Regions from separate parts of the Streptomyces sp. NPDC127119 genome, predicted to be linked through region 3. Evidence: riboswitches for the same ligand, from Rfam matches in the RefSeq annotation. Region 3 holds a riboswitch; each other region holds the start of a gene.
The links. A riboswitch is a leader RNA that binds a small molecule or an ion and turns the genes downstream of it on or off. The one in region 3 is predicted to bind cobalamin.
Positions count from the first base shown of each region.

Region 1 (3,804 bases), on a different contig from region 3:
CTGAGCAGCCGCATCAGGGTGGTCTTGCCACTGCCGTTGCGGCCGAGCAGGGCGAGCGCCCGCCCGGCGCGCACCTCGAAGTCGAGGCCGCTGAGCACGGTGGGACCGTCCTCGTACGCGTAGGACGCGCCCCGCAGGGCGACCAGCACGGGCTCGCTCATCGCAGCGGCCTTTCCAGTACGAAGGTGAGTGCGGCCACCACCGTGAGCAGCGCGACACTGGCGAGGGTGAAGCGCGCGGAGATCCGGGCCTCCGGGACCAGGACGCGCAGGGTGCCGTCGTAGCCGCGGCCCGCGAGTCCGGCCTGCAGCCGGGTCGCCCGGTCGAAGGCCCGCACGAAAGCCGTGGCACCGAGCCCGGCCAGCGAACGCCAGGTGGCGGCCCGCGTGGTGTGCCCGAGCCGGGCGGCCTGCGCCTCCCTGATCCGGCGCACCGAGTCGAGGAGCAGGAAGCTCATCCGGTACGTCACCAGGGCCACGTCGACGACCGGCGCGGGCACCCCGGCGTTGACCAGCCGTGGCAGCAGGTCGGACAGGGGAGTGGTGAACGCGAACAGGAGCACGCCGAGGGAGGCGGCCGAGGTACGCAGCAGGAGTTCCCCGGCGCGTACCGGACCACCCTCCGCCAGGGTCACGAACCCGTCCGGGCCGCCGACCTGGAGCAGCAGGGGCAGCGCACCGGTCACGCAGAAGCCCAGCGGCACCCGGTAGGCGCGCCAGAGCCGCCGGGCGGGTACCGCGGCCGGGCCCAGCAGCACAGTGAGGGCGGTCACCAGGACCAGGGCGGCGCCCGGCCAGGGCGGGAGGGAGATCGCGAGGACGGTCAGGCCGAGACCGAGCACGGCCTTGTCCACGGGATGGCGGCGGCGCCAGCGACTGCTGTGCGCCGCCGCGTCGATCGGCAGCACGAAGGTTCAGGCCCGTTCGGTCGGTCGGCTCGGCCCGGCCGCGGACGCACCGGCAGCGTCGGACGCCTTGTCCGTCGGTCCCTGGTCGTCCTCCCGCTGTGCCAGGACCCGCAGTTCGCCCTGGCGCCTGCCCCGGCGCAGGCCGAAGTAGTAGGCGAGGACGCCCGCGCCGAGGGCGGCCTGGAGGGCGAACAGCGCCGACTCGATCTCACCGGAGGGCGGCTCGTACAGGGGTGAGAACCACGGCTCGTAGTCCGGCTCGATCTCGGTGATCGCGGTCTCCGCCTCCGCGTCGGCGCCCGTGAACGGCTCCTTCTTGTGGTCGCCCATGCCGAAGACCAGCGGCAGGACGGCGAGCGCGGCCACCACGAGCAGCAGCAGGGCGTTGATCTTCGCGTTACGGCTCATCGGGCCACCGTCCCGGTCGTCTCGGGCGTCTCGTCGGTCTCGTGAGTCTCGTTCGGGCCGGACTTCCCGGTCCGGGTCCGCCTGCCGGTCAGGAACACACCGAGCCGGGTCAGTTCGCCCTTGCTCGACTGCACCAGCAGCCGCATCACGAGCACGGTGAGCAGGCCCTCGCTGACCGCGAGCGGGATCTGGGTGACGGCGAAGATCGAGCCGAACTTGCCGAGCGCGCCCAGGAATCCACTGCTCGGGTCGGGGAACGCGAGCGCCAGCTGCACGCTGGTGACGCAGTAGGTGGACAGGTCGGCGACGAACGCGGCGAAGAACACCGCGACCATCAGCGGCGCGTCGAACCGCCGGAACAGCCGGTACACCGCGTAGCCGGCCCACGGGCCGACGATCGCCATCGAGAAGACGTTGGCGCCCAGCGTGGTCAGTCCGCCGTGCGCGAGCAGCAGCGCCTGGAAGAGCAGGGTGATGGTGCCCAGGACCGCCATGATCGGTGGCCGGAACAGGATGGCGCCGAGGCCGGTGCCGGTGGGATGCGAACAGCTGCCGGTCACCGACGGCAGTTTCAGTGCGGAGAGAACGAAGGTGAAGGCCCCCGACGCGCCGATGAGGAGCGTGCTCTCGGGATGTTCTCTGACCTCACGGGTGAGCGACCGGACTCCGTGGACGACGAACGGCGCCGACGCGACGCCCCAGGCGACCGCGTGCGCCGGAGGAAGGAAACCCTCGGCTATGTGCATGGCTCAGCAGACCCTCTCCAGCACCTCGTGGATGGTTGACGTGCCTTGGCCGGTCTCCTGGCTTACGGGTAACACCACCCGTGCTCCGCCTTCCCGGGTCCGAGGACCCAGTGGCTGCCCGTGAGGGCCGGAGCCGGACTTCCCGATCACAGTGGCGAGGGCCGCACCGGCATCACACCGATTTCCCGAGCACCAAGGCGTCGTGACAGTAGTGCGCGTACAGGGGTGGTGACAAGCGGCCCTCGGGGGGCGTGAGAGTGGTCACGCGGCGCGCGCCGGTCCTCCCGGTGGGAACGGAGCGCCTGTTCAGCCGCCCTGCACATGGGCCAGGAGTTCCCGCAGCCGCCGGGTCGCGGGGTGGCCGGGGCCGAGGCCGCGCTCGCTGTCGGCCAGGGCTCGCGTGAACAGCTCGGCACTGCGCGCGGGGTTTCCCACCACGTGGTGGACATGGGCGAGTTCGCAGCGGGAGAGCAGGGTGTCGGGGTGGTCGGCGCCCAGGACGCGTTCACGGTCGGCGAGCGTGCGCTCGTGGAGCGGGACGGCGAGCACGGGGTTCCCCGTCAGCACGTGGGCGCGGGCGAGATTGTCCCGGCACTGCAGGGTGAGCAGGTCGGTGGGTCCCAGGACGCGCTCGCGGGCCGCCAGCGCGCTCTCGTAGAGCGGGACGGCACGGTCCGGGGCGCCCTCCGCCTCGTACGCGCCCGCGAGGTTGTTCCGGCAGGTCAGCGTATGGGGATCGGCGGCGCCCAGGACGCGCTCGCTGTCGGCCAGGTTCCGCTCGGACAGTGAGACTGCCTGCTTGAGGTGTCCTGCCTGCAGACAGGCGCCCGCGAGGTTGTTGCGGGAGCGCAGGGTGTCCGGATGGTCGGGCCCGAGGTCCTGTTCGTGCTCGGCCACCTGACGCTCGACGAAGGCCACCAGGTCGTCCCCGGCCAGGTCAGGGGTGTCCGCGGACCGTCCGCTGTCCGGCCGGGGCATCGGGAGTCCGGCGAAGGACCGTTCCTCCGAGGCCTGTCGCAGTTCCTCGCGCAGCGACCGCATGGTCCCGGCGCACCCCGTGCACGACTGTCCCGCCATCCTGACGACCCCTCTTCCGCCACCTGTTCCCAGCGTACGTACGGCAGGTGTCCCGCGGGCTCCCGGAACAGGCCACACCGCTGCCGGGTGCCGCCTTCTGCGGCGCCGGTCCACAAGAGATGCTGCGGGGGTGTCGATTCGGCTCACCCCGGTTCGTCGGGGAGGTACAGGGTCTCAGGAACACCGGGAGGAACCATGAAGTACATGCTGCTGGTCTGTGGGGACGACACCGCCGACGCCTCGGGGATGGCCCCCGTCGAACCATGGGTGGAGGAGCTGAGCGTGCGCCGCGGTGTACGGCTGCACGGCCACCGGCTGCGGCCCCCGGCCGACGCGGTGACCGTGCGCGTCCGCGAGGGCGAAGTGCTGCGCACCGACGGTCCGTTCGCGGAGACGAAGGAGTACGTCGCCGGGTACGACATCCTTGAGTGCGACAGCCTGGAGGAGGCAGTGGAGGCCGCTTCGAAGCACCCGGTGGCGGCCCTCGGGGCCATGGAGGTGCGCGCGTTCTGGGACGACGAGGACGCCGAGGGGGAGATCCGCCGGCTCGACGCGGAACTGACGGCCGCCGGGCGGGAGCGGGACTTCGACCGGGCGATGGCCTGTTACGCACCGGACGTGGAGGTGTTCCACCCGGTGAGCGGTCTGGAGCAGCGCGGGGTCGAG
Region 1 covers NZ_JBHXTO010000022.1:48,257-52,060, forward strand. Annotated here, with positions in the region: gene ACFVH5_RS13210 (energy-coupling factor ABC transporter ATP-binding protein) at 1-161, opposite strand, end outside; gene cbiQ (cobalt ECF transporter T component CbiQ) at 158-907, opposite strand; gene ACFVH5_RS13220 (energy-coupling factor ABC transporter substrate-binding protein) at 914-1,315, opposite strand; gene ACFVH5_RS13225 (energy-coupling factor ABC transporter permease) at 1,312-2,061, opposite strand; cobalamin riboswitch at 2,091-2,273, opposite strand; gene ACFVH5_RS13230 (tetratricopeptide repeat protein) at 2,368-3,102, opposite strand; gene ACFVH5_RS13235 (nuclear transport factor 2 family protein) at 3,334-3,804, shown strand, end outside.
Region 1: it holds a riboswitch for cobalamin, as region 3 does, so the genes downstream of both, ACFVH5_RS13225 (energy-coupling factor ABC transporter permease) here and metE (5-methyltetrahydropteroyltriglutamate--homocysteine S-methyltransferase) in region 3, are expected to answer to the same signal.

Region 2 (3,804 bases), on a different contig from region 3:
CACGTGGTCTCTGTCAGGTTCGGGGCGTTGTAGGCCAGTTCGCGGTACAGGGACGCCAGGCCCACCGCTGACAGGTCGGTGAAGTCGGGGGCCGTGCGGTGCGGGGCCGCGGATTCGACGAGTGTGGTGAACAGCGACAGCGTGCCGTCCCCGTTGTCGGTCAGTTCGATCAGCCGGGCGTGGTGCGGATAGTCCAGGTGGGAGGCCGTGTTGACCTCCCAGAAGGAGCGGGCCGGGGTCGGGTGGGGATGCGCCGTGATCCGGTTGACGTGGCTGTGGCCGTTGATCCACGCCACCACGTTCGGGAATCTGCCGAGCAGCGCCAGGACCTCCGCGCCGTCGTGCCGCGGTTCCTCGGAGCGGGCCGCGTCGGGGCGGCGGGTCATGCTCGGGCTGTGGTGATGGCTGAAGACCAGCACCTGGGCGTCGTCGGCCCGGGAGTTGCGTACGAGGCGGCCGTCGGCGTCGTACGACCGGGAACTGTGCGCGGCGAGCGTCCGTTCCAGCCAGCGCAGTTGACCGGTGCCCAGCGAGCCCTCGTAGTGGCCGCTGCGGTACGTCGTGTCGATGCTGACGCCGATGACGTTCTCGGCGATCCGGAAGGAGTAGTACATCCGGTCGCCGTCCAGGCTGTCCTGGGTGTAGCCGTGGCCGACCGGTCCCGCCCCTGCCCGCCCGGGGTCGAGGTGTGCGGCCAGATACTCGTGCGGGGTGCACAGCCGGCGCCGCTCGTCGGCCGTCACGGGCCGTGCCGAGCGGGCGTGCCGTCGCAGGATCGCTTCGAGCACCTCGCTCTTGGGGTCGTCGCCGGTCCGCAGGGCCTTCGCGTAGGCGGCCGTGTCCGTGTCCGGGACCGACAGCAGCTTCCGGGAGCCCGTCGCGAAGTCGCCGAGCGCGGGTGACAGGCAGCCGCCGGGCAGATCGTCGTGGTTGCCCACCGTCGAGTACCAGGGGATGCCGAGCCCCGGGCTGGTCACCGGCCGCCGCGCGGCCGTGAGGAACCCGGGGACGGCGGGCAGCCCGCGCCGCTTGTCCAGGTCGCGCAGGCCCGGGTCGTCCGGGTGCCAGTAGAGGGGGAGCCCCGAGTTCTGGACGCCTTCGTACGCCGACGGGTCGCCGGAGTCGGGAGTGATCCGGCCGCCGCTCATCAGCGTGAGGAACCAGTCGAGTTCGAGCGCGGAGTTGTTGTCGATGTTGTCGCCGGTCGTCATCACGAACGCGGGCGGCAGACCGGTGTGCGGGCCCTCGGCGAGCGCGTTCACCTGCTCCACGAGCGCGACGGCCCCCGCCACGGTCAGCGCCTCCTGAGGACGCCAGGCCGCGGCCCCGCCCGAGCGCAGGAACTCCGTGCGCAGCGGGTTCTGCACATCGGTCAGGTGCAGGTCGGTGAACTGGACGAAGCACGCGAGCGGGGTCCGCCGGTCCGGGCGGCCGGTGGCGGCGGGGGCGAGTTCCTCCCGTACGACCAGGGGCAGGCCCGGACCCGTGACGAGTCGGCGGTAGGTGCCGGAGTGCGGGCTTCCGCTCAGCCGGGCGGTCATGTCCAGGGTGGTGGCCGCGTACGGCGCCGGCCGCCGGGTGGCACGGGCCGGCCGCTGGGCCACCTGTTCGGCTGCGGGAACCGCGGAGGGGCCGGGGCGCTGCGGGGGGACGAGGGTCGCCGCTCCCGCTGCCGCCGTCGCCCCCGCCGCCATCGCGAGGGTGCCGGAGACGAGCAGGAAGCGACGGCGGTCGATGGCCGTCGCGGCTTCCCCATCGGCCGGGTCCCTCCCGGACGGATCCCGTCCGGCCATGTCCTTTCCGGCGGTCCCGGTGATTCCGGAGGTTCCGGTCCTGGGCTGGTCCTGCGGCATGGGTCGGTCCTCCGGTGCCTCCGAGCGGCGCGCTGAACGGAACCACTCATTCAGGCCGCGGGGGCACGGGCGTGGCGCCACCGTGAACACCGCCGGAACAGGAGAAACGTACGAAACGGGCGGCGGAGACCGGCATTCACGTCGAGCCCCCGCCACGTCACGACCGAGCCCCCGCCGCACTGCCGCACGGCCGTGAAAGCCGCCGTGATAGCTTGCGAAAGCCAGTCGAACCCATGTACGTGGGTCAGGGAATCCGGTGGAAATCCGGAGCTGACGCGCAGCGGTGAGGGTGACGGGCGGGGCATCGGCCACTGGACCGGATCGACGGTCCGGGAAGGCGCCTCGTCCGGGTGAACCCGAGTCCGAAGACCTGCTGGCGGCCTCCGCGGTCCCGAGACGGCGGGGGAGCACCGTACGACCGGGCTCCGCGTTCGAGCCCTCGACGTCTGAGGAACTTCCGTGCCCATCGCACGCCCCACCCGCCCTGCCGCCCTGCTCGTTTCCGGGGTCGTTCTGCTGACCGCGTGCGGTGGTGCCGACTCGTCCGGCTCAGCCGGCAAGGACTCCGCGGCAGCCGTCACCCTGGAGAACTGCGGTCACACCGTCCGCGTGGAGTCCCCGCCGCGCAAGGCCGTCTCCCTCAACCAGGGCACCACCGAGATCATGTTCTCGCTGGGCCTCGCCGACCGGATGGCCGGCAGCGCCACCTGGACCGACCCGGTGATGAAGGGCCTGGAGAAGGCCGACGCGCAGGTGAAGCGGATCGCCGACAACAACCCGTCGTTCGAACGGGTCCTGGACGCCGACCCCGACTTCGTCGCCGCCTCGTTCGTGTCCACGCTCGGCAAGGGAGGCGTCGCCACCCGCGAGCAGTTCGAGAAGCTCGGCGTACCCGCGTACGTCTCGCCCTCCGACTGCGCGGGCAAGGACAACACCGGGGACGGCGACGGCGCCCGCAAGAAGCCCCTCGGCATCGACGCCATCTACGGGGAGATACGCGACCTGGCCGAGGTGTTCGGTGTGGAGGAGCGGGGCGACAAGCTGGTCGCCGAGCTCCGGCAGCGCATGAAGAAGGCCACCGCGGGCATCGACGCCTCCGACGTCTCCCTCCTGTACTGGTTCGCCAACTCCGAGTCGCCCTACATGGCCGGCTGCTGCGGCGCCCCCGGCATCATCACCCGGGCGTTCGACGCGAAGAACGTCTTCGACGACACCCACGAGGAATGGCCCCAGATCAACTGGGAGACGGTCGCCGACCGCGACCCCGACGTCCTCGTCATCGGCGATCTGACCCGCAAGTCGCAGACCGCCGAGTCCGCGAAGAAGAAGATCGAGTTCCTGGAGTCCGACCCGGTCACCAAGAACATGACCGCCGTGAAGAAGAAGCGGTACGTCCTGCTCAGCGGGCAGGCCATGAACCCGACCATCCGTACCGTCGAGGGCGTCGAACAAGTGGCCGCCGCCCTGCGGGAGTTCGGGCTCACGGGGTGACTCGCCGGATGGCACGGCCGCGTGTGGGACTGCTCTGCGCGGCTGGTGTGGCACTGCTCGTCGCCTCCGTCGCCGTCGCGATCACCATCGGCCCGGCGGACATCCGCGTCGCCGACGTCTGGTCCGTGGTCGCCTCCCATCTGGGCTGGGGGAGTACGGAGCTGAGCCCCATCCGGGACGGCATCGTCTGGCAGCTGCGGCTGCCGCGCACCCTGCTGGCCGCCGTCTGCGGGGCCGGACTCGCCGTGTGCGGCGCGGTCATGCAGTCGCTGCTGCGCAACCCGCTCGCCGACCCGTTCGTCCTCGGGGTGTCGTCCGGAGCCTCGACCGGCGCGGTCGTCGTGGTCGTCCTCGGCGCGGGCGGCGGCCTGGTGTCGGTCTCGGCGGGCGCCTTCCTCGGCGCGCTGCTGTCGTTCGGACTCGTGCTGCTGCTCAGCCACACCCTCGGCGGGACGACGGA
Region 2 covers NZ_JBHXTO010000068.1:22,441-26,244, forward strand. Annotated here, with positions in the region: gene ACFVH5_RS25830 (TIGR03767 family metallophosphoesterase) at 1-1,793, opposite strand, end outside; cobalamin riboswitch at 2,059-2,246, shown strand; gene ACFVH5_RS25835 (ABC transporter substrate-binding protein) at 2,313-3,344, shown strand; gene ACFVH5_RS25840 (FecCD family ABC transporter permease) at 3,353-3,804, shown strand, end outside.
Region 2: it holds a riboswitch for cobalamin, as region 3 does, so the genes downstream of both, ACFVH5_RS25835 (ABC transporter substrate-binding protein) here and metE (5-methyltetrahydropteroyltriglutamate--homocysteine S-methyltransferase) in region 3, are expected to answer to the same signal.

Region 3 (3,804 bases):
CCCGCGTCGGCACCCGCGACGAGGTGCTGACCGTCGGCGACTACCTGTCCGTGTACGTCCTCGAAGCGACCCTGCACCACCTCGACCTGATCTCCCGGCTGACCTCGACCGCCCAGCCGCCCGCCGAGACCCTGGCGGCGGCCCGCGCGTCGCTGGAGCAGATCGCCGGGACCCCGTTCCCGGCCTCGTTCTCCGACAAGGCCGCGCTGCTGATCGGCACCGGACGGCGGACGCCGACCGATGCGGAGAAGACCGCGCTGGGCACCCTCGCAGGGCGGCTGCCGCTCGTACTGGGCTGAGCCGGCACCCGCGGCGGGTACGAGGTCGGCCGGCCGATCGACAGCCCCGCCGTGCCAGTCTCGCGACCTGGGGCCAGGCTCCTGACCTGGACCGTTCACCGCACGACCGCATCGCACCCCCGCCGGTGCGCTCCCGGCGCCGCCCTTCTAGGGTGCCGCCATGGACTCGCAGCACTACCTCTCAGAACTGTTCTCCCTGGACGGCCGGGTCGCCCTGGTGACCGGCGGCAGCTCCGGCATCGGGCGGGGCATGGCGGAAGCGCTGGCCCGCGCCGGTGCGAGCGTCGTCGTCGTGGCCCGCAAGGAAGCGGAACTGCGGGCGACGGTCGAGGAGTTGGCTGCGCTCGGCTGCCGTGCGGCCTGGGTCGGCGCGGATCTCGGTACGCGTGAAGGCGTGCGCGAGGCCGCCGAGCGGGCGGTCGAGGCCTTCGGTGAACCCGACATCCTCGTCAACTGCGCCGGGGTCAACCTCCGGCCGCCGATGAGCGAGCTCAGCGACGAGGTCTGGGACACCACCATGGCCCTGAACCTGGACGCGCCCTTCCTGCTGGGCCGGCGTTTCGGCCCGGCCATGGCCGAGCGGGGCTTCGGGCGGATCATCCACATCACCTCGCAGCAGGCGCACCGCGCCTTCGTCCAGAGCGGCGCCTACGGCGTCGCCAAGGGGGCGCTGGAGTCACTGGCCCGCTCGCAGGCGGAGGCCTGGTCGCCGTACGGGGTCACCGTCAACACGCTGGTGCCGGGCTTCGTGATGACACCGCTGAACCGGCGGCTGTCGTCCGACCCGGAGAAGGTGGCGGCCCTGGCGGCGCGCACGATGGTCGGACGCAACGGCCTCGCGGAGGACTTCGCGGGCGCGGCGGTCTTCCTGGCGAGCGCCGCCTCCGCGTACGTCACCGGGCAGTCGGTCTTCGTCGACGGCGGCTTCTCCGTGCACTGAAAAGTTTTCCACGACCGGGGTGTGCCCCGTAGGGTGGCCGGTGCAGCTGGTTCGCCCCGTCCGCCAGACGGGTGCGTCGCAAGAGGGAACCCGGTGGGAATCCGGGACTGCCCCGCAGCGGTGAGTGGGAACGACCGCCGTCACACGCACTGGGCCCGGCCGGGTCTGGGAAGCGACGGCCAGTAGGTGTCCTCCGCAGGGAGGACGTGCCCGCGAGTCCGAAGACCTGCCAACTGCCCGTGCGCGAACCATTCGTGCGCGGAGATCCCGGTGACCTCGTGGGCGGGTCGGCGTACTTGATCCGGCGGACGACCGCGCTCTGCGCGCGGCTCGGTTTCCGCCCGGTCCGTCACCCCTTCGCGCTCGCGTCCCGTCCCGGGATCCCAGGGAGATATCTCGCGAAGGAGATTTCCGTGACAGCGCAGTCCGCAGCCGCGGCGGCACGGGCCACCGTGTACGGCTACCCCCGCCAGGGACAGAACCGGGAACTGAAGAAGGCCGTCGAGGGCTACTGGAAGGGCCGGGTCGACGCCGAAGCCCTCCGGGCCACCGCCGCCGAGCTGCGCCGGGCCAACTGGCGGCAGCTGGCCGAGGCCGGCGTCCACGAGGTTCCCACCGGTGACTTCTCGTACTACGACCACGTCCTGGACGCCGGTGTCATGGTCGGCGCGATCCCCGCACGCCACCGCGCCGCCGTCGAGGCCGACGCGCTCGACGGCTACTTCGCCATGGCGCGCGGCACCCAGGACGTGGCGCCGCTGGAGATGACCAAGTGGTTCGACACCAACTACCACTATCTGGTGCCCGAGTTGGGTCCGGACACCGTCTTCACGGCCGACTCGAGCAAGCAGGTCGCGGAGCTGAAGGAAGCCCTGGCGCTCGGGCTCACCGCACGTCCCGTCCTCGTCGGACCCGTCACCTACCTCCTGCTCGCCAAGCCCGCCCCGGGTGTCGCCGCCGACTTCGACCCGCTCACCCTCATCGACCGGCTGCTGCCCGTGTACGCCGAGATCGTCGCCGATCTTCGCGCCGCGGGGGCGGAGTGGGTCCAGCTCGACGAGCCCGCCCTGGTGCAGGACCGCACACCCGCCGAGCTGAACACGGCCACCCGCGTCTACCGTGACCTCGGCGCCCTGACCGACCGCCCGAAGCTGCTGGTCGCGTCCTACTTCGCCCGGCTCGGCGACGCCCTGCCGGTGCTGGCCAAGGCCCCGGTGGAAGGTCTCGCGCTGGACTTCACCGAGTCGGCCGCCGCCAACCTGGACGCGCTCGCCGCCGTGGGCGGACTGCCCGGCAAGCGTCTGATCGCCGGAGTGGTCAACGGCCGCAACATCTGGGTCAACGACCTGGAAAAGTCCCTCGGCACGCTCGGCACCCTGCTCGGGCTGGCCGACCGGGTCGACGTGGCCGCCTCCTGCTCCCTCCTCCACGTCCCCCTCGACGCCTCCGCGGAACGCGACATCGAGCCGCAGATCCGCCGCTGGCTCGCCTTCGCCCGGCAGAAGACCGCGGAGATCGTCACTCTCGCCAAGGGCCTCGCGGGCGGCACCGGCGCGATCGCCGCCGAACTCGCCGCCAACCGGGCCGACCTGGCCTCCCGCGCCGGGTCCGCGATCACCCGCGACCCCGCCGTACGGGCCCGGGCCGCCGCCGTCACGGACGCCGACGCCCGCCGCTCCCTGCCGTACGCCGAGCGGGCCGCGGCCCAGCGCGCCCGCCTCGGCCTGCCGCTGCTGCCGACCACCACCATCGGCTCGTTCCCCCAGACCACGGAACTGCGCACGGCACGGGCCGACCTGCGCGCCGGGCGGATCGACAGCGCCGGGTACGAGGAGCGCATCCGGGCCGAGATCGGCGAGGTGATCTCGTTCCAGGAGAAGACCGGCCTCGATGTGCTCGTGCACGGCGAACCCGAACGCAACGACATGGTCCAGTACTTCGCCGAACAGCTCACCGGATACCTCGCCACCCAGCACGGCTGGGTCCAGTCCTACGGCACGCGGTACGTCCGCCCGCCGATCCTCGCCGGAGACATCTCCCGCCCCGAACCCATGACGGTGCGCTGGACGACGTACGCCCAGTCGCTCACCGCCAAGCCGGTCAAGGGCATGCTGACCGGGCCCGTCACCATGCTCGCCTGGTCCTTCGTCCGCGACGACCAGCCCCTCGGCGACACCGCCCGCCAGGTCGCCCTCGCCCTGCGCGACGAGGTGAACGACCTTGAGGCGGCCGGGACTTCGGTCATCCAGGTCGACGAACCCGCCCTGCGCGAGACGCTGCCGCTGCGGGCCGCCGACCGTCCGGCGTATCTGGCGTGGGCCACCGAGGCCTTCCGCCTCAGCACCGGCGGCGTACGCCCGGACACCCAGATCCACACGCACATGTGCTACGCCGAGTTCGGTGACATCGTGCAGGCCATCGACGACCTCGACGCCGACGTCATCAGCCTGGAGGCGGCACGCTCGCACATGCAGGTCGCCCGCGAGCTGGCCGGACACGGTTATCCGCGCGAGGCGGGGCCCGGTGTGTACGACATCCACTCGCCCCGGGTGCCGAGCACGGACG
Region 3 covers NZ_JBHXTO010000148.1:8,885-12,688, reverse strand. Annotated here, with positions in the region: gene ACFVH5_RS37340 (maleylpyruvate isomerase N-terminal domain-containing protein) at 1-299, shown strand, start outside; gene ACFVH5_RS37335 (SDR family NAD(P)-dependent oxidoreductase) at 460-1,239, shown strand; cobalamin riboswitch at 1,270-1,488, shown strand; gene metE (5-methyltetrahydropteroyltriglutamate--homocysteine S-methyltransferase) at 1,653-3,804, shown strand, end outside.